Natronosporangium hydrolyticum: one gene and its partner. The protein of the gene in region 2 interacts with the protein of the main gene of each other region in a pairwise test. Links are inferred from orthologs where the notes say so. Each region holds a gene or a part of one and is shown on either strand. Other genes may lie near its edges.

The links.
Region 1: the proteins of JQS43_RS04595 (region 2) and ndk interact in binary tests that used the Escherichia coli proteins (3 or more experiments, as listed by UniProt). The link is inferred for Natronosporangium hydrolyticum from one-to-one orthologs.

Annotation. Positions count from the first base shown.
Region 1 is NZ_CP070499.1:1,603,123-1,611,941, forward strand. What follows is about bases 394-3,327. They hold ndk (nucleoside-diphosphate kinase), read left to right. Parts: upstream 394-1,616; coding sequence 1,617-2,039; downstream 2,040-3,327. Other genes in these bases: JQS43_RS07140 (VOC family protein), read right to left, coding at 394-1,393; JQS43_RS07150 (carboxymuconolactone decarboxylase family protein), read right to left, coding at 2,079-2,603; JQS43_RS07155 (AAA family ATPase), read right to left, coding at 2,620-3,156; JQS43_RS07160 (dihydrofolate reductase family protein), read right to left, coding at 3,219-3,327. In the rest of the region: more of JQS43_RS07140, read right to left, coding at 2-393; more of JQS43_RS07160, read right to left, coding at 3,328-3,839; JQS43_RS07165 (SRPBCC family protein), read right to left, coding at 3,839-4,345; JQS43_RS07170 (ArsR/SmtB family transcription factor), read right to left, coding at 4,349-4,690; JQS43_RS07175 (DUF4037 domain-containing protein), read right to left, coding at 4,797-5,891; JQS43_RS07180 (TIGR03960 family B12-binding radical SAM protein), read left to right, coding at 6,310-8,232; JQS43_RS07185 (TIGR03936 family radical SAM-associated protein), read left to right, coding at 8,282-8,819. UniProt on the Escherichia coli protein: Major role in the synthesis of nucleoside triphosphates other than ATP. The ATP gamma phosphate is transferred to the NDP beta phosphate via a ping-pong mechanism, using a phosphorylated active-site intermediate.
Region 2 is NZ_CP070499.1:976,672-985,547, forward strand. The notes cover bases 3,358-6,348. They hold JQS43_RS04595 (uracil-DNA glycosylase), read left to right. Parts: upstream 3,358-4,506; coding sequence 4,507-5,190; downstream 5,191-6,348. Other genes in these bases: JQS43_RS04580 (sensor histidine kinase), read left to right, coding at 3,358-3,568; JQS43_RS04585 (hypothetical protein), read left to right, coding at 3,622-3,960; JQS43_RS04590 (hypothetical protein), read left to right, coding at 3,957-4,496; JQS43_RS04600 (NADP-dependent isocitrate dehydrogenase), read left to right, coding at 5,243-6,348. In the rest of the region: JQS43_RS04570 (DUF418 domain-containing protein), read right to left, coding at 39-1,436; JQS43_RS04575 (response regulator), read left to right, coding at 1,623-2,279; more of JQS43_RS04580, read left to right, coding at 2,276-3,357; more of JQS43_RS04600, read left to right, coding at 6,349-6,457; JQS43_RS04605 (M48 family metalloprotease), read left to right, coding at 6,598-7,902; JQS43_RS04610 (hypothetical protein), read left to right, coding at 7,902-8,876. UniProt on the Escherichia coli protein: Excises uracil residues from the DNA which can arise as a result of misincorporation of dUMP residues by DNA polymerase or due to deamination of cytosine.

The DNA of each region.
Region 1 (8,819 bases), 620 kb from region 2 along the record:
ACTAGCCGGCGGGGCGCCACTGGGTGAGCGCGACGCCGTGCCCGTCCGGATCCTTGAACGCGGCCGCCCACAGCTGCAACCGGGCGGTCTCCTCCACCGCTCGCGGCGGCGAGGTGAAGCGTACGCCGTTGGCCTTGAGCTCGGCGTAGACCGCGTCGATGTCGCTGACCTCGAGATTCAGGTGCATCAACCGGTGCTTGATCGCGCCGAGGTTGGCGACCGCGCGTAGCACGAGTCTGGTGTCGCCGGAGCCGAGCACGATCGTGCCGGCGCCGTTGTCTACTTCGTAGAAGCCGAGCCGGTCCCGGTAGAAGTCGACGGAGCGGGTGAGGTCGCTGACGAGCAGGGTCATGCCGATCCCGTTGATGGCTCCGGCCGGACCGGGGTGGGCGCTCGGGTAGGTGGCGAGGATGTCGGCGCCGAGCCCGGTCGGTGGCGGAGCCGCGGTGCTGACCGGCGGACCGGTCGTCCCGCCGTTCGTGGTGCCGTTCGTGGCGGCGCCGGCAGCGTTACCGGCCATCGCCGCACCTGCGGTGGCGGCCGCGGCGCCGGCCGCCGGGGCGGGGGCGTGCGGCCGGGGCCGGGGGCTGGGCCGAGGACTGGGCCGGGGCCGCGGCACCGCTGCGGGGACCGCTTCGGGCCCGCCGGCCGGCGCCGGGGCGAGGTGGGCGACCTCGTCGGGTGGGGCGGCGACGTCGGCCCGGCCGTCGTCACCGGCTGCCGGCTCGACCGCGTCGGCCGGGTCGTCGGCGAGCGGGTTACTCCGGTCGAGTCGGCCCTCGTCGGCGGGGCTGGCCTCGGCCGGGGCGACTGACGTGGCGGTGGCGGGTTCGACGGTGGGGATCGGGTCGACTGTGGTGCGGTCGACCGGGGCGACCGGCTCGATCGGCCCGGTCGGCGGGTGGTCCAGGTCGAAGTCGATGACCGGTGACGGGTCGAGATGGGAGCCGGGCGGCACCGCGGGCGACGGCACCGGTTCGTCGGTGTGCCAGGCCGCCTCCACCGGGTGCTCCACGGGGACGAAGTCCCGCCACTGTACCCGGACATCGCGGATGTCGTCCGCGGCGACCTGGATCGGCACCCGCTGTCCCGGCTGCGGCCACTGTGCTACCGGAACCCGGGAGTCGTGCACCACCACCGTCTCTTCCGGCATGCCGGGGACGACCACCACCAGCTGCAGGGAGCAGCGGCCGATCCGCGCGTCGGCCGGTGGTTCGTTGACCTCCAGGACGCGGCCGACCCCCTGCAACCACTCTCGCGGCGTGCCCCGGAAGCCGATCACGACCCGGGTGGTCGCCGCCAGGACCATGATCGCGATACCCGTCACCAGCAACGACTGTCGGCCGTTGCCGACCCCGAAGCAGGCGACGAAAAGTCCGACAAAAATGCACATCCCAGCGATAATTCGGCGAACCGCGACTACACCCGGCCGTTTCCTCGCCACGGTTGCTTCCCTTCGGACGCGCGCCTGGACGCCCCTAGCCTAGTCGGCGAAGCCAGGTTCGGGCGGTTCGATACGCTGTCTGTGCCCAACAGTTCGCAAATCGCGGTCTGCGAGCCCCCGGTCGACCGGTGCTGACCAGGTCGTCGGAGTTCGCCCAGCAGAGGAGGCGCACGTGTCCACCGAGGGTGGCGAGCGGACGCTCGTTCTGGTCAAGCCCGATGCCGTGCGCCGCGGCCTGGTCGGTGAGGTGGTCGGTCGGTTCGAGCGGAAGGGCCTGCGGATCGAGGCCATGGTGCTGCGCCGGATGGACGGTGAACTCGCGGACCAGCACTACGCCGAGCACCTGACCAAGCCCTTCTACCCGCCGCTGCGCGAGTTCATGACCGGCGGTGAGCTGGTGGCCATGATCCTCGTCGGCGACAACGCGATCGCGGTGGTGCGGGCGATGTGCGGCGCCACCGACGGACGCAAGGCCGACCCCGGCACTATCCGAGGCGACTTCTCGCTGTCCAATCGCGAGAACCTGATCCACGCGTCCGACTCGGTGGAGAGCGCCAAGCGCGAGATCGCGCTCTGGTTCCCCGGCCACGGGTGATCCCCCAGCCGTAGCCGGGGGATCAGCCGTGGCGTCGGGTCAGCGTACCGGCGGCGCCACCCGGGTGGCGATGGCGATCCGGTTCCAGACGTTGATGGTCGCGATCGCCATGATCAGGTTGGCTGTCGCTTCCTCGGAGTAGTGCTCCCGCACCTTGGCCCAGGTCGCGTCGGTCACTCCGTGATCTCCGAGCCGGGTGACCTCGTCGGTGAGGGCGAGCGCGGCCCGTTCCCGGTCGGTGAAAAAGGGCGCCTCTCGCCAGGCGGCGACCGCGAAGAGTCGCTGCGTCGATTCGCCTGCGCTGAGCGCGTCGTGGCTGTGCATGTCCACACAGAATGCGCAACCGTTGATCATAGAGGCGCGCAGCTTCACCAGCTCCAGCAGCTGGTGTGCCACCGTGCTGCGGACGTACTTCTCCAGCTGGAACACCGCCTGGTACGCCTCGGGGACCACTTCTGCCATCGCCATCCGCTCGGTCATCTCATCCTCCGTTTTCGGGTCGGTCGCCAATCCGACGGCGCGGGCGGGGATGGTGTGACCGGCGCGGTGGGTGACCCGGGACACAGCCGCCACCCCCGACCTACCGGGCGACGACCGCCTCGCCCAGCCGGTGCGCCACCTGGGCGACGGTCTCCTCTGCGGAGAGCCCGGAGGTGTCCAGCCATAGCCCGACCCGCGGCATGTCCCGACGCAGCTCGGCGTAGAGGTGGCGCCACCGGTCGAGCACCTGTTTGTCTCGCTCGGCATCGCGTTGCTGCAGGGTCTCCAGGTCGGGGGAGAGCTGCACCAATCCGACCGGACGGGTGGTGAGCAGGGTCAGGTAGGTGTCCAGCACCGCCTGCGAGACCACCACGTCGTCGACGACCGGGGTGAACCCCGCCGCCGCGTACGAGTCGGCCAGCAGGCAGATGTTTTTTCGGCGGAGCAGGAGCTGGGCATTGGCCTCGTCGGTCGGCGTACCGTCCGGTCGTACTAGGCCGTTGATGATGAAGCCTTCGCCGATCTGGTCGCCCTCAAGATGCGCCGACCGGGGAAAGTGCTCGGCCAGCTTCCGGGCGATGGTCGTCTTTCCCGCTCCGGGCACCCCGGAGACCAGCACCACCTGCACGTCACCCATTATGGGCGAGTCAGCGGGTAATGGTGGCTGACCTCGGCGGAAAGCTACAGAGGCCGAGACAGTTAGCGCTCCCGGACCGCGTAGGTCAGGTGGGTGACCCGCTGCGTCGGCTCCGCGCGGATCGGCTCCAGGGCCAGGCGGCCAGCGTCCACGCCCTCGAAGAGGCGGATTCCGGAGCCGAACAGCATGGGTGAGAGCGCGATCGAGAACTCGTCGATCAGGCCGGCGTTCAGGTACTCCAGGATGGTTGCACCGCCGCCCGCGATGCGGACGTCTCGGTCGCCGGCGGCCTGGCGGGCCTGGTCGAGCGCGGACTCGATGCCGTCGTCGACGAAGTGGAAGGTGGTCCCACCCGGCCGTTCCCAGGAACCACGCCGTTCGTGCGTCACGACGAAGACCGCCGTGTGGAACGGCGCCTCCTCCGGCCATGCGTGCTCGCCGGCTTCGAACATGCGCTTGCCCATCACGCTCGCGCCGGTGCGCTCGAACGTCTCCCGCACGATGTCGTTGTCGCGACCTTCCTCGCCGCCCTCGCCGAGCTTCAGGTTCTCCCGGAGAAACCGCTGCCGGAAGAGCCACTGCTGCAGCTCCATCCACTGCTGTCCCATCAAGTCTGCTGGGGAATTGGGCGCGATGAACCCGTCCAGGGACATCGTCACGCTGAAGAACACCTTCCCGGCCATCAGTTCTCGGCTCCCTTCCGGAGGATCTGGGTGACGTAGGTAGCTAGGTTGCGCAGGGTCTGCTCGCCGCCCTCGATCGCGTGGTACTTCTCGGCCGCCTCGTCGCGCAGCTTCTTGGTGGGGAAGATCGTGCGCATCTCGATCCGGGTCGCGGAGCCTTCGGGTGTGAACGTAAGGATGGACTCGAAAGCGTCCGGGTCGCCGCGAAACTCGCCGTGCCGCAGCGCGATCCGCTCCGGCGGGGCGATCTCGGTCCAGGAGATCCACTCTTGGTAGTCCGTCCCGTCCGGTCCGTGCATCACGAAGTCCCAGGCCCCGCCGACGCGGAACTCGAACGCCCGCGTGGTGGTGGTGAACCCCTCCGGTCCCCACCATTGCGACAGGTGCCGGACTTCGGTGAACGCTTCGAACACCAGTTCTCGGGGGGCGCTGATAACCCGGGAGATCACAATCTCGCGGTCGGCCGTCGCCGACTTCGTCGGGCCGTCCCGTCCGGTTTCTGCCATCGGTCACTCCTCCTGCCTTGCCTGCTCGAGGTCCTGCACGTATGTGTCCAGCCGGTCGAAGCTCTCGTTCCAGAACCGCTCGAACCCGCCGGTCCACTCGTGAACCGGTCGCAGCCCACCGGCGTCGAGGCCGTACAGGCGCTGTTTGCCTGCCTTGCGGTCCCGCACCAGCCCGACCTCCCGGAGCACCCGCAGGTGTTTGGAGGCGCCCGGCTGGGTCATCCCCAGCTGCTGGGCCAACTCGGTCACCGGTTGTTCGCCCGCCCGCAGCAGGTCCAGGATCTCTCGTCGCTGCGGCTCGGCGATCGCGTTGAAGACGTCCGACGTCGTCGCTGCTCGTGCCATGGGTCAATCATATGCCGATATGAGCAAGCGTCAGCCGGCGGGGGGCGGGACGGCTCGTTCGAGTCGGCCGCAAACGGGGCTTACGGGAGGATCGGCGGTTGGCGGGTCAGGCCAGGCCCAGCACCGGGGCGGCGGCGCGACAGCGGTCGTGGTGGCAGAGGATATCGGCGGAGTCGACCGCCTGATCGATGGCGCCGGGCAGGCGCCCGACGAGCGCCATCCCGGGGCCCGGATCGCGGCGTTCGCCGAGCCGGGCGAGTAGCGCGGTCACCGCCGGGTCGGTGATGGCGGCGGTCAACGCGGCCGCGTACCGTTCCCCGCCCGGGGTCCAGATGTCCCGGCCGTAGAACTGACGTGGGCTGGGGTCCACCGGGTCGGCCAGTTGCAGCCGGTTGGTGGCGGCGGCGAGTTCGCTCGCGGCCGCGCACAGCGCCTCCTCCCGATCACGCCAGTCGGTGACGGTCAGGGCGGCGTCGAGGGCGGGTCCGATCGCGGCGCCGAGCGGGAGCGCCGTGAAGCCGCGCCCGAGCCATTTGCCGTAGGGCGCCCAGCGCCGTTCGATCAGATAGGTCAGGCGCATCAGGTCACGGACCAGGCGGGCAGTGAGCACTCGCGAGCCCAGGTCGTCGCCGGTGGCGCCGGCACGCCCCACGAACGATTCTTCCTGCCCGATCCGAAGCCAGCCGGCGGCGAGCACATATCGCCAGACGTCATCTGGATACCAGGTGAGGGCGTCCCGGCGGGTGGTCAGGGCGTGGTGCGGGTCGTGGAACACTGGGCCGGCGGTGAGACTGGCGAGCCGCTGGGTGGGTGTGAGGAGCCAGTCGGCCAGCTGCATCCCGCTCGCCGGGTCGGTCCCGATGGCGGTGGTGAAGAACTCTTCCACAGTGGTCAGGTCGACCTGCCGGTCGGCGCGGCCGTCGCGGTGGTGGGTGCGGGAGTAGCCGACCAGGAATCCCTCGAAGAGCTGCGGCAGCCCGGTGAGCGCCTGTTCGGCCGGTGCCGGGTCCACCCCGCGCGGCAGGAAGATCTGCACCCGCGGTCCAAAGTCGTGGTCGGTGGAGACCTTGTCGTCGTAGCCGAGCACTTCGGAACCTTCGCCGAGCAGCGCGGCGGCGTGGGGAGTCCCCATCAACAGCGGCGCCACCAGCCGGTGGTAAAACCGGCGGGCCAGCGCCTGCCCGGGCGAGCCTAGGTTCACGTCGCCATTGTCCTATCTCGGTCGGGGCGCTGGATACCCCGGAGCGGAGTCCGGCATGCCCAGCGCCCCGACCACTGGAGGGTACGAGCAAGGATCAGTAGCGGCAGCTGCCGTTGCCGCGGTAACGGCGGTCGGGGCAGATCCGGTCAAGGTGGCGGCTGCCGAGGGCGCCGGCGCTCGGGCTGGCCAGAAGGCTGATGGCGATTAGCCCGGCGAGACGGCTGCGCCGTCTCAAACGGCTGGCGCGGGGGGTACGCATGAACTATGTCTAGGCGAGAAGTCTGCGAGGTTCAAGACTTTCCGCGAGGTTCTTCGGTGACCGGTCGCTCTGACCCCTCCGGCGGTGGTTGGTCGTCGGCCGCTGGTTAGGCTGGAGAGCTGGACCAGCGGCGAGACTGGGACAGCAGCGGAGGTGGGTGTGAGCGTCGAGACCGTGTGGCCAGCGTTGGAGCAGCTGTTGCCACGAGTCGGTAAACCGATCCAGTACGTGGGCGGTGAGCTCGGCGCCCAGGCCAAAGAGTGGGACGAGGCGACGGTGCGCTGGGTGCTGATGTACCCCGACGCCTATGAGGTCGGCCTGCCCAACCAGGGTGTGCAGATCCTCTATGAGGTCCTCAACGAGCAGCCCGATGTGCTCGCCGAACGGACCTACTCGGTGTGGCCCGATCTTGAGGAGTTGATGCGGGAGCACCGGGTGCCGCAGTTCACGCTGGAGGCGCACCGGCCGGTCGCGGCCTTCGACCTGTTCGGCATCTCGTTCGCCACCGAACTCGGCTACACCAACCTGCTGACCGCGCTCGACCTCGCCGGCATCCCGCTGACCGCGGCGGACCGGGACGATAGCCATCCGCTGGTCGTCGCGGGCGGGCACGCCGCGTTCAACCCGGAGCCGATCGCCGAGTTCCTCGACGCCGCCGTGCTCGGCGACGGCGAGGAGGCGGTGCTGGAGATCACCGGGATCGTGCGGGAGTGGAAACGCGCTGGTGCGCCCGGCGGTCGGGAGGAGCTGCTGCGACGGCTCGCCGCCACCGAGTCGATCTATGTCCCGTCGTTCTATGACGTGGACTACCTGCCCGATGGTCGGATCCAGCGGGTGGTGCCGAACCGGCCCGATGTGCCGTTCCGGGTGCATAAGCGCACCACCATGGATCTCGACCAGTGGCCCTATCCGAAGCGGCCGCTGGTGCCGCTCGCCGAGACCGTTCACGAGCGGTATGCGGTGGAGATTTTCCGGGGGTGTACCCGAGGGTGCCGGTTCTGCCAGGCGGGCATGATCACCCGCCCGGTCCGGGAACGCTCCATCACCACCGTCGGCGAGATGGTCCAGCAGGGGCTGCGGGACTCCGGATTCTCCGAGGTGGGGCTGCTGTCGCTGTCGTCGGCAGATCATTCGGAGATCAAGGACATGTGTTCGGGGCTGGCGGAGCAGTACGAGGGCAGCAACGTCTCGTTGTCGTTGCCGTCGACCCGGGTGGACGCGTTCAACGTCGAGCTCGCCCAGGAGCTGTCCCGCAACGGCCGGCGTACCGGCTTGACCTTCGCTCCGGAGGGCGGCTCCGAGCGGATTCGCCGGGTCATCAACAAGATGGTCAGCGAGGACGACCTGATCCGTACGGTCGTCACCGCGTACCAGAACGGTTGGCGGCAGGTGAAGCTCTACTTCATGTGCGGGCTGCCGACCGAGACTGACGAGGACGTGCTGCAGATCGCCCGGCTGGCGTACCGGGTGATCGAGGAGGGGCGCGCCGCCACCGGCACGAAAGACATCCGGTGCACGGTCTCGATCGGCGGTTTCGTGCCGAAGCCGCACACCCCGTTCCAGTGGGCGTCGCAGACCTCGCCGGAGGTGGTCGACCACCGGCTCAAGCTGCTCAAGCAGGCGATCAACGCCGACCGTTCGATCGGACGGGCGATCGGCTACCGCTACCACGACGGTGAGCCGTCGCTGGTGGAGGGCCTGCTCTCGCGCGGGGACCGGCGGGTAGCCGCGGTGATCCGGCGGGTGTGGGAGCAGGGCGGGCGGTTCGACGGCTGGAGTGAGCACTTCTCCTACCATCGCTGGGTGGATGCTGCCGGCGAGGTGCTGCCGGCGTTCGGTCTCGACCTGGATTGGTTCACCACCCGGGAACGAGGCGAGACCGAGGTGCTGCCCTGGGATCATCTCGACTCGGGCCTGGATAAAGACTGGCTCTGGCAGGACTGGCAGGATTCGCTGAGCGAGTTCGAGCAGGACGACTGCCGGTGGACCCCGTGTTTCGACTGCGGGGTCTGTCCGAGCATGGACACCGAGATTCAGATCGGCCCGACCGGGCGGAAGCTGTTGCCGCTCACTCCGGTGTAAGGGGAAGACCATCGGCAAAAAGAAGCAACCACCGGGCGGTCAGGCGCCGGTGGTCCAGCGGGTCCGGGTGCGCTATGCCAAGCGTGGCCCACTGCGGTTCACCTCGCACCGTGACTTCGCCCGGGCGTTTGAGCGGGCGCTGCGGCGGGCGGGGGTGCCGATCGCCTACTCCCAGGGCTTCACGCCGCACCCCAAGATCTCGTACGCGAGCGCGGCCCCGACCGGGGTGGCGAGTGAAGCCGAGTACCTCGAGTTGGGGCTGCAGGCGCCGATGCTGCCGGCGGAGCTGGTGAAGGCGCTCGACGAGGTGCTGTCGCCAGGGCTGGATGTGCTGGACGCGGTGGTGGCGGAGGGGGGCAATCTGCCCGACCGGATCGAGGCGTCGCGGTGGCGGGTGGAGTTGCCCCAGGTTGAGCCGGCGGCGCTGGCGGCGGCGGTGGCGGCGTTCGCGGCGGCCGAGGAGATCTCGGTGGAGCGGCTGACCAAACAGGGTAAGCGGATCCTGGACATCCGGCCCGCCGTAATCAAGATCACATCTGTTCCGCCGGTGGCGGCACCTTCCGAGGTCACTGACGTACCGTGTGCGA
Region 2 (8,876 bases):
CGGTATGTCCGCGTACACCCTCATGATCGGCCCGGGTGCTACCGGATCAGGCGGGCCGGCTTGGTCGCGAGGTAGAACAGCTGCTCCAGCGGGCCCCGCCGGAACAGCTGCGACCAGGCGAAGGCGAAGACGATCGAGCCCACTACGAACCAGCCGAAGACCGCTTGCGGGGTCTGCGGCAGCCACCGGATCGGGCTGCCGTCCTCGAGCACCGCGAACCCGAGCGCCTGTGCGGTGTAGGCGGTCAGGGTCATGGTGCCGGCGGCGGCCACCGGGGCAAGCAGCGACCGCAGCCACTCCCACCGAGTGAGCAGCGCGGTCGCGATCACCAGCAGCGCGATCGCGACTCCGAGGTTGCCGAGGATCTCGAACGTGGTGCCGCTGTGGGCGTACGCGTCGAGCAACCCGCTGCGCTCCCGGTCGATCTGGTAGGCCGAGCTCTCCTCGACGAGGGACCAGGGCTCGAGCCCGGCCAGAGCGGTCTTGAACTCCGCCAGGCTCTGCGGGGCCGGCTCCGGCTCCGGGATGTCGAACGGTGGGATCACCGGATAGCGCAACCAGTGGAGCAGCAGCGGGACGCCGTAACCGACGATCATCAGCACCGGGCCGAGGACCGCCAGTCGCAGCTGGGTCGCCCGGCGGGCCAGATCGAGCCGGCCCAGCGCCATGCCGGCCAGCACGTAGGTCAGGAAGGCGCCGGTGGGGTAGAACCCGTAGATCAGCAAGGCGCCCAGCTCGTAGCCGGCGAGCGGGAACTCGTAGCCGGGGTAGGGCGGCTCGCCGCCGTGGATGATGTCGCCGAACCCGGCGGTGAAGAGCTGGCCGAGCCCGATCACGGGGTCGTAGGGCAGCAGCCGTTCCAGCTGCGCCGGGGAAGCCAGCAGGTGGACGTAGCGCACGATCACCGGCCCGACCACCGCGACCACCCCGGCCGCTACCGCCAGGCCGCGGACACCCAGCCGGAGGAACGGTAGCGACAGCAGGAAGAAGACGCCGTAGGAGGCGATAATCACCGGGATGGTGGCGCCGGCCGCGACCAGGGCGGTGCCCAGCACGATCAGCAGCACCCCGCGGATGGCGATCTTCACGGCGGCCTGGCGGCGGCCGCGTTCGGTCCGCGCCGCCCGACCGCCGGAGAGCAGCGCCAGCGACCACCCCGCCAGCACCGCGAAGGTCGCCGAGGACCGGCCGTGCGGTAGGTCCGCCAGCCAGTCCGGCACCCCGGCGGCGGCCCACTCCTCATGCAGACCCAGGTTGACCGCGAACATCCCGAACAGGGCGAGCGCCCGGACGAGGTCGACGGCGACGATGCGGCCCGAAGACTCGGCGCCCGAACGAGCCGGCTCGGCACTGGTCGGCGGTGCCGCCGCACAGCCGTCTGGTTTGTCCGCGTTCGTAGGTGTGGATGAGCGAATAGGGCGATATGTCATAGACATGGGGTAAACCTAGAACGCCGCGTCGTCGCACGCCGTCGCGTTGCGCCGCTTCCGGCCGGTGCTCAGGTGGTGGCCGCGTAGCCCGGTCGGGTGGCGGCGCCCCCCGCTGGGCGGGGACCCCCGCCGAACAGCGGGGGAACAGCACTATTTATGCCACTATGTTCCAGGATGCTCGCGGGAGGGCTCATGATCCGGGTGGTGATCGTCGACGACGAGGCGTTGATCCGGTCCGGCTTCACCCTGATCCTCAACGCCGCCCCGGACATCGAGGTGGTGGCGGCGGTCAGCGGCGGGCGGGCCGTGGCCGAGATTGGCCGATCGCGCCCAGATGTGGTGCTACTCGACATCCGGATGCCCGACGTGGACGGGCTCACGGTCCTCCGGCAGGTCCGGGCGGCGCCCCACCCGCCGGTGGTGGCGATCCTGACCACATTCGACACAGATGAGTACGTCTCCGCGGCGCTACGGCTGGGAGCGGTCGGATTCCTGCTGAAAGACACCGACCCGGAGCACCTGGCCCACCAGGTTCGCACGCTCGCCGGCGACGGCACGGTGCTCTCCGCCCGGGTCACCCGTACTGTGGTCGACGGCTACCTGGCCAACGGCGAGCGGCCGGCCACGTATCCCGAGGTCTCCCGGTTGACCGGTCGGGAGCGGGACGTGCTAGAGCTGCTCGCCGAGGGCATCTCCAACGCCGAGATCGCCGCCCGGATGCACCTCAGCGCGGGCACGGTCAAGGACCACGTCAGCGCGCTGCTGACCAAGCTGCGGGTGCACAACCGGGTGCAGGCGGCGCTGGTCGCGCAGCGCGCCGGCCTCTTGGGGCCGGGCGGCCGAGCGTGACCGGCCGCCGGGTGCCGCGCTGGGTGGTCGACCTGGTGGTGCTGTCCGTGGCCGCCGCGGATGCGTGGGCCCGGGTCTGGCAGCTGTCCCCGCTCTACGAAGTGGTCGACGGCGGCTGGCTCTACGAGCACGGAGAGCCCGGCGTCTACCACGTCTCCGAGATCGTGGCCGAGCACGGCCTGTGGTGGGGCCTCTACTTCGACGACCGGGTGCTGCTCAGCCTGCTCGCGCTCGGGGTGGTGGTGCTGCCGGCCCGCCGCCGGTGGCCGTTGGCGGTCTTCCTCGTCACCCTGCCGCCGTTGGTGTGGCTATCGCAGACCGCGGCGACTCTGATCGCCCTCTATACGCTGGCGTCGCTGTCCCGTCAGCGGCTGCTGCTCGGGGCCTGCGCGCTGCTGCTGGCCGTCCACTCCACCTGGGTGTGGGGCGCGGGCTGGGAAGAACAGGTCGACCAGCTTACCGCGATCTGGTTCGGTCAAGGACTCGTGCAAGCCGCCGCGGCGGTGTTCTTGGGGCAGTTGGTGCAGGTCCGACGGGACCTGTCACAGAAGCTGGTGGAGATCTCGCAGGCGCGCGACCACGAACAGTGGCTGGTCACTCAGCGGGCACTGGCGGCCGAACGGGCGCAGCTGGCGCGGGAGATGCATGACGTCGTCTCCCACCAGGTCAGCCTGATCGCGGTGCAGGCCGGCGCGCTGCAGGTACACACCCGCGACCCCGAGGCGAGCCAGGCCGGGCGGACCATCCGGGAGCTCAGCGTCCAGACCCTCAACGAGCTGCGGCACATGGTGACCGTCCTGCGTGAGCCAGGCGGTGGGGGGAAGGGTGGAGGAGACCAGCGGGGAGTGCTTGAGCTGGCGCCGCAACCCACGCTGGCGGAGCTGGCGCCGCTGGTCGCCGGCGGCGGGGTCGATGCCCGGTTGGAGCTGGGGGAGCTGCCGGAGGTGGACCCGCCCACTGCGCGGGCGATCTACCGGACGGTGCAGGAGGCGCTGACGAACGTCCGTAAGCACGCGCCGGGAGCGACCGCGACGGTCCGGGTGGCGCTGGTCGACGGCGTCATCCGAGTGGAGATCGTCAACACTCCGGCCACCCGCCCGGTAGTGCCCCTGCCCGGCTCCGGGCAGGGGTTGCGCGGGCTGGCCCAGCGGGCGGAGCTGGTGGGTGGGTCGCTCGATCATGGCCCCACCGCCGACGGCGGCTGGCGGGTGCGGGCGACCCTCCCGGCCGCTTCTCGCCCCGCCTCGCCGGCGGCTGCCCCGGTGCATCAGCCATCCCGCAGCACCTGAGCCCGGCACCAGATGTGTCATAGTGTGCGAGTGAACTGCCTTGGCTGGGAGTGATGGTGGGTATTACTGAGCGGTTTTCGGGGCAGCTCCGGAGCCGACTGTTGAATGAGCGAGCCGGCACCACCACGGTGAACGCGGTCGAGGTCGAGCCCCGATTTGACGCAGCTGGTGACGAGTACATACTGGTGACGCTGATCGTCTCGGAGCCGCCCCCGGGGGAGGCGACCTGGCCATTGGACGACGCCTTCCACCTTCGAGAGAGGGCGCGTCAAGCTGCTGCCGAGATCGACGTGCCGACAGAGGTGGAGATCACAATTACCTCGGCCGGGGACAGCGACACCTCCGACGAGCTGGTTGGCGAGGAGGACGAGTCGCCCGGGGCGCCAGGGTGACCGCGCGCCCCATCATGGCCGACGAGCTTCTGAACCTGGCGGATGATTTGGTGCCTGTTGACGCCGGTCGCGGCAGGCCCAGGACGGTCGAGCTTCGCCGGGCCGTCTCCACCGCGTACTATGCTCTCTTTCACGAGTTGATCAGGCACGCCACCCGAGAACTGGTCGGCGACGATTCGAATGTGGAGCTGCAACGCCGACAGGCGGCGCGCTGGTTCGCTCACGGGGATCTGAAGATCTTGGCGGCTGTGGCCGCGGGTCGGGATCGACAGAAGCGCGCGCTCGCCGCGGTCCTCGGCGAGGCCCATGCGGACCTCGTGCGCGTAGCTGAGGCGTTTGTCGCGCTCCAAACTGCTCGCCACCGGGCTGACTATGACCATGACTACGACGTCAAGCGGCGCGACGCGCTCCTCATGGTGGCAACCGCACGCGATGCCGTACAAAGAGTGCGCGGCTTGGAGAAGGCGAACGACGAATCGCTTCGCCGATTCCTGCGCCTGATGGTGGGTGGTGTTCAGATAGCGAAGAATCGATGAGATTACCGGCATGGCGACGACCACGATAGATATCCGCGAGCAGCTGCCCGACGACTGGCGGGAGGCGATGACGCCGTACCTCGACCAGTCGGTGGTGGCGTCGCTGAACCGCTTCCTCACCGAAGAGTACGCGAGTGATGTCGTCTATCCGCCGCAGGAAGATCTCTTCCGGGCGTTCCGGCTGTGTCCGCTCGAAACCACCCAGGTGTTGATCCTCGGGCAGGATCCATACCACCGCCCTGGGCAGGCGCACGGGCTGAGCTTCAGCGTGCGCCCGGGAGTGCCGGTGCCGCCGTCGCTGCGCAACATCTACCGGGAGTTGGCCGAGGAGTTCGGGGTCGACCCGCCCACCACCGGCGATCTCACCGGTTGGGCGGGGCAGGGGGTGCTGCTGCTCAACGCCGTGTTGACGGTGCGGGCCGGCGCGCCCGGCTCGCACGCCAAGCAGGGGTGGGAGCAGGTCACCGACGCCGCGATCCGGGCACTGGCCGCCAGCCGACAGCGGGTGGTGTTCGTACTATGGGGGGCGTACGCGAAGCGTAAGGCGGCACTCGTCACCGGCGACCGGCATGTGGTGTTGACCGCCGGTCATCCGAGCCCGATGAACGTGCGCGGTTTCCGTGGCTGCCGCCCGTTCGGCAAGATCGACGCGGCGCTCGCCGAGGCCGGTCGTGCCGGTGTCAGGTGGGTCTGATGAACCAGTACGCTCGTACGGGATCGCGAGGACAGGCGAGAGGAGCACCCCGGTGGCGAAGATCAAGGTAACCAACCCGGTCGTCGAGCTCGACGGCGACGAGATGACCAGGATCATCTGGCAGCAGATTCGTGAGCAGCTGGTCCTGCCGTACCTCGACGTCCCGCTCGAGTACTACGACCTGTCGATCCAGAACCGGGACGCCACCGACGACCAGGTGACCGTGGACGCGGCGTACGCGATCCGGCGCAACGGGGTGGGCGTGAAGTGCGCCACCATCACCCCGGACGAGGACCGGGTCGAGGAGTTCGGCCTGAAGAAGATGTGGCGCTCGCCGAACGGCACCATCCGGAACATCCTCGGCGGGGTGGTCTTCCGGGAGCCGATCATCATCAGCAACGTGCCGCGGTACGTCCCGACCTGGACCAAGCCGATCGTGATCGGCCGGCACGCGCACGGCGACCAGTACAAAGCGACCGACTTCGTGGTGCCGGGGCCGGGCACGCTGACCGTCACCTTCCAGCCGGAGGACGGCGGCGAGCCGATGGAGTTCGAGGTCGCCAAGTTCCCCGGCGGCGGTGTGGCGATGGGGATGTACAACTTCGACGACTCGATCCGGGACTTCGCCCGGGCGTCGTTCCGGTACGGGCTCAGCCGCGGCTTCCCGGTCTACATGTCGACCAAGAACACCATTCTCAAGGCGTACGACGGCCGGTTCCGGGACCTGTTCCAGGAGGTCTTCGACGCCGAGTTCGCCGAGCAGTTCAAGAGCGCCGGCCTGACCTACGAGCACCGGTTGATCGACGACATGGTGGCGGCGGCGATGAAGTGGGACGGCGGCTTCGTCTGGGCCTGCAAGAACTACGACGGTGACGTGCAGTCGGACACGGTCGCCCAGGGTTTCGGCTCGCTCGGGCTGATGACCAGCGTGCTGATGACGCCGGACGGGCAGACCGTGGAGGCCGAGGCGGCCCATGGCACGGTGACCCGGCACTACCGGGCGTGGCAGCGGGGGGAGAAGACCTCCACCAACCCGATCGCGTCGATCTTCGCCTGGACCCGCGGGCTGGCGCACCGGGGCAAGCTGGACGGCACCCCGGAGGTGACCCGGTTCGCCGAGACGCTGGAGCGGGTCTGCGTCGGCACGGTCGAAGGCGGCCAGATGACCAAGGACCTAGCCCTGCTGATCGGTGGCGACGCCGGCTGGCTGACCACCGATGAGTTCATGGCAGCGTTGGGCGACAACCTCGCCCGCGCCCTCGACTGACCATCCCCGGCCGATCATGGACCTAGGTACCCTATCGGGGCTTTTCGAGGTGCCTAGGTCCATGATCGGCTGTCTGGATCGGTGACCGATCAGTAGACTGTGGCCGAACGTCCCGCATCCGTCACCCCCGCGGAGGTCAGGTGGACAGCGACCGGTCGACGCCCCGACCGCCGGTCCCGGAGCAACGGGCAGGGTTCGTGCCACCGGCGGCACACCCACCGGTGACCATGGCCGGCCCGGCCCAGCCGACTGCCGGCAGCGCCGCGCCCAGCGTCGGTGGCCGGCCCCGTTACTTCCCGAGCGTCGTCACCTGGCTGCGGGTAGGGATGGGGCGCAGCCGGTTAGGCATTCTCGGCGCGCTGTTCGGCACCTGGTTCTATGTGCCGTTCGCGATGATAATGAGCGCGGTCTGCGCGGTGGTACTGGGCATCACCGGCTTCTTCGGTGGCTTCCTGTTCAGTTACGGGCAGGCCCCAGCGTTCGTCAGCGACCTGCCGGTGCTGGGTGCGGCGGTCGACGCCTTCCTCCCGGCCTCCGGCGGTGTCTTGGGTGGACTCGTCGGGGTGTTGTTGGGGCTGATACTCGGATTCGTCGGTGGTCTGCTGCTGTTCTGGGTGCTCGCCTTCGCCGGGGACCCACTGTCCGGAGTGGGCTGGGCGCTCGGGGCGGTAGTCACCGGGCTGCTGGTCGGCGTGGTCTACACGCTCTACCGGGTCGGGTTCGAGTCGCTCATCCTGCGCCGGACCGGGGCCCGGCGACTCAGTCGCCGGGAGCGGGAGCTACTACTGCCGGCGCTGCAAGAGTGTACTCATCGGCTGGGCCTGGCGAACCATCCGCCGATCTTGATCGAGGACGACGAGGAGCCGAGCGCGGCCGCTTACGCCCGGCACATCGTGGTCACCCGCGGGTTGCTTGAGGAGTTCGGGTACGAGCGCGAGGTGCTCGCTGGCGTCCTCTGCCACGAGCTGGTCCACTGGCGCAACGGTGATCCGATCTCGGCGGTCTTCATCCGGGGGGTCGCGTTGCCGCTTTACCTGGTCTACGCCGGGGTCGGTTGGGTCACTGAACGCCTTAACCATGCGTTCGCGGTCGCGCTGCTGTGGTTGATTTTCTGGCCGGTGTTGTTGACGGTTCGGCTGGTGGTGATCCCGGCCCAGGCGGCCGACCTCCGCCGCGCCGAGTACCGGGCCGACCAGGGGGCGGTGCTGGCGGGCTACCGGGACGGGCTACGGTGCGTCCTGGAGCAGCTTCGGGGCTCCTTCGAGGTGGGCCGGAACGGGTGGACGCGGGCGGTCTGCGCCGTGCACCCGCCGAACGAGCTCCGGCTGGAGAAGCTGGAGGATCCACACGGTCATTACCCGTTGACGGCGCCCGATCCGGCGTCCGATCCGGCGGACGGCGCGGCGGCGGAGTCGGCGGCAACCCCGGCGGCTGGGGTCGGCTGATGGCGGTCGCCGGCCCGGATCCGGGCAGTGTCTTCGTTGACTACCGGCCGGCCTCGCGCCGATGGTGGCTGGTGGTCGGCGCGGCGGCGGCGGTGGCGGTGCTGCTGCTCGCGGGGTTCGCGGTGCGGGCGGCGATCTCGCCGCCGGCGGCGGCGGTGCGCGCCTTCTTCCAGGCGTTGGCGGACCGGGATGCCGAGGCGGTGCACGATCTGGTCGCCCCGGAGATCGCCGATCCGGTGGCCGCCGACGCGATCAACGACCAGGTGCTGGCCGACGGCTATCAACCGCCGGAGCAGTGGACCGTCCACGACACCACGGTCGAGGACCGGTCCGCGGTGGCGGAGGTGAGCTACCGGCTCGATGGCCGGGAGCATGAGGTGTCGATGCGGCTGCGTCGCGACGACGGCCCGGCCGACCGGCTGCTGCCCCGCTGGTTGGTGGTGGACGCGATCGGCACACTGACGTTGACGGAGGCGCCCGACGAGGTGACCGTCAACGGGCACCCGGTGGCGGCGCACGAGCCGCACGGGCCCGCGGTGTTGCCGGCGTTACCCGGCGGGTATGAAGTGGCGGTCCCGGCCGGTGAGTCGCTGTGGCAGGAGCGGTCGGTGGCGGCCACCGTCCATCCGCAGCGCACGACCGAGGTACGGGTGCCGTTGGTGGTCCGGTCGGAGGTCCGGGACGAGGTCGAGCAGCGGATCTCGGCGCTGCTCGACGAGTGCGCCGAGCGCACCGAGCTAGTGCCGCCGGGGTGCCCGTTCGGGTATGCGGTTCTCGCCGCGGCGGAGGACGTGCAGTGGCGGATCGAGAGCTACCCCCGGATCACGGTGGAGCCGGTCGAGCAGCACCAGGAGACGGTGCTGCTGGTGCAGAGCGCCGAGGACGGGGTGGCGGTGGTCGCCGGGGTGCGGGGGTTGGGCGGCAGCTTCGAGACCCGGGTGCCGTTCCCGGTCTCGGGGACCGCGGCGCCGCGG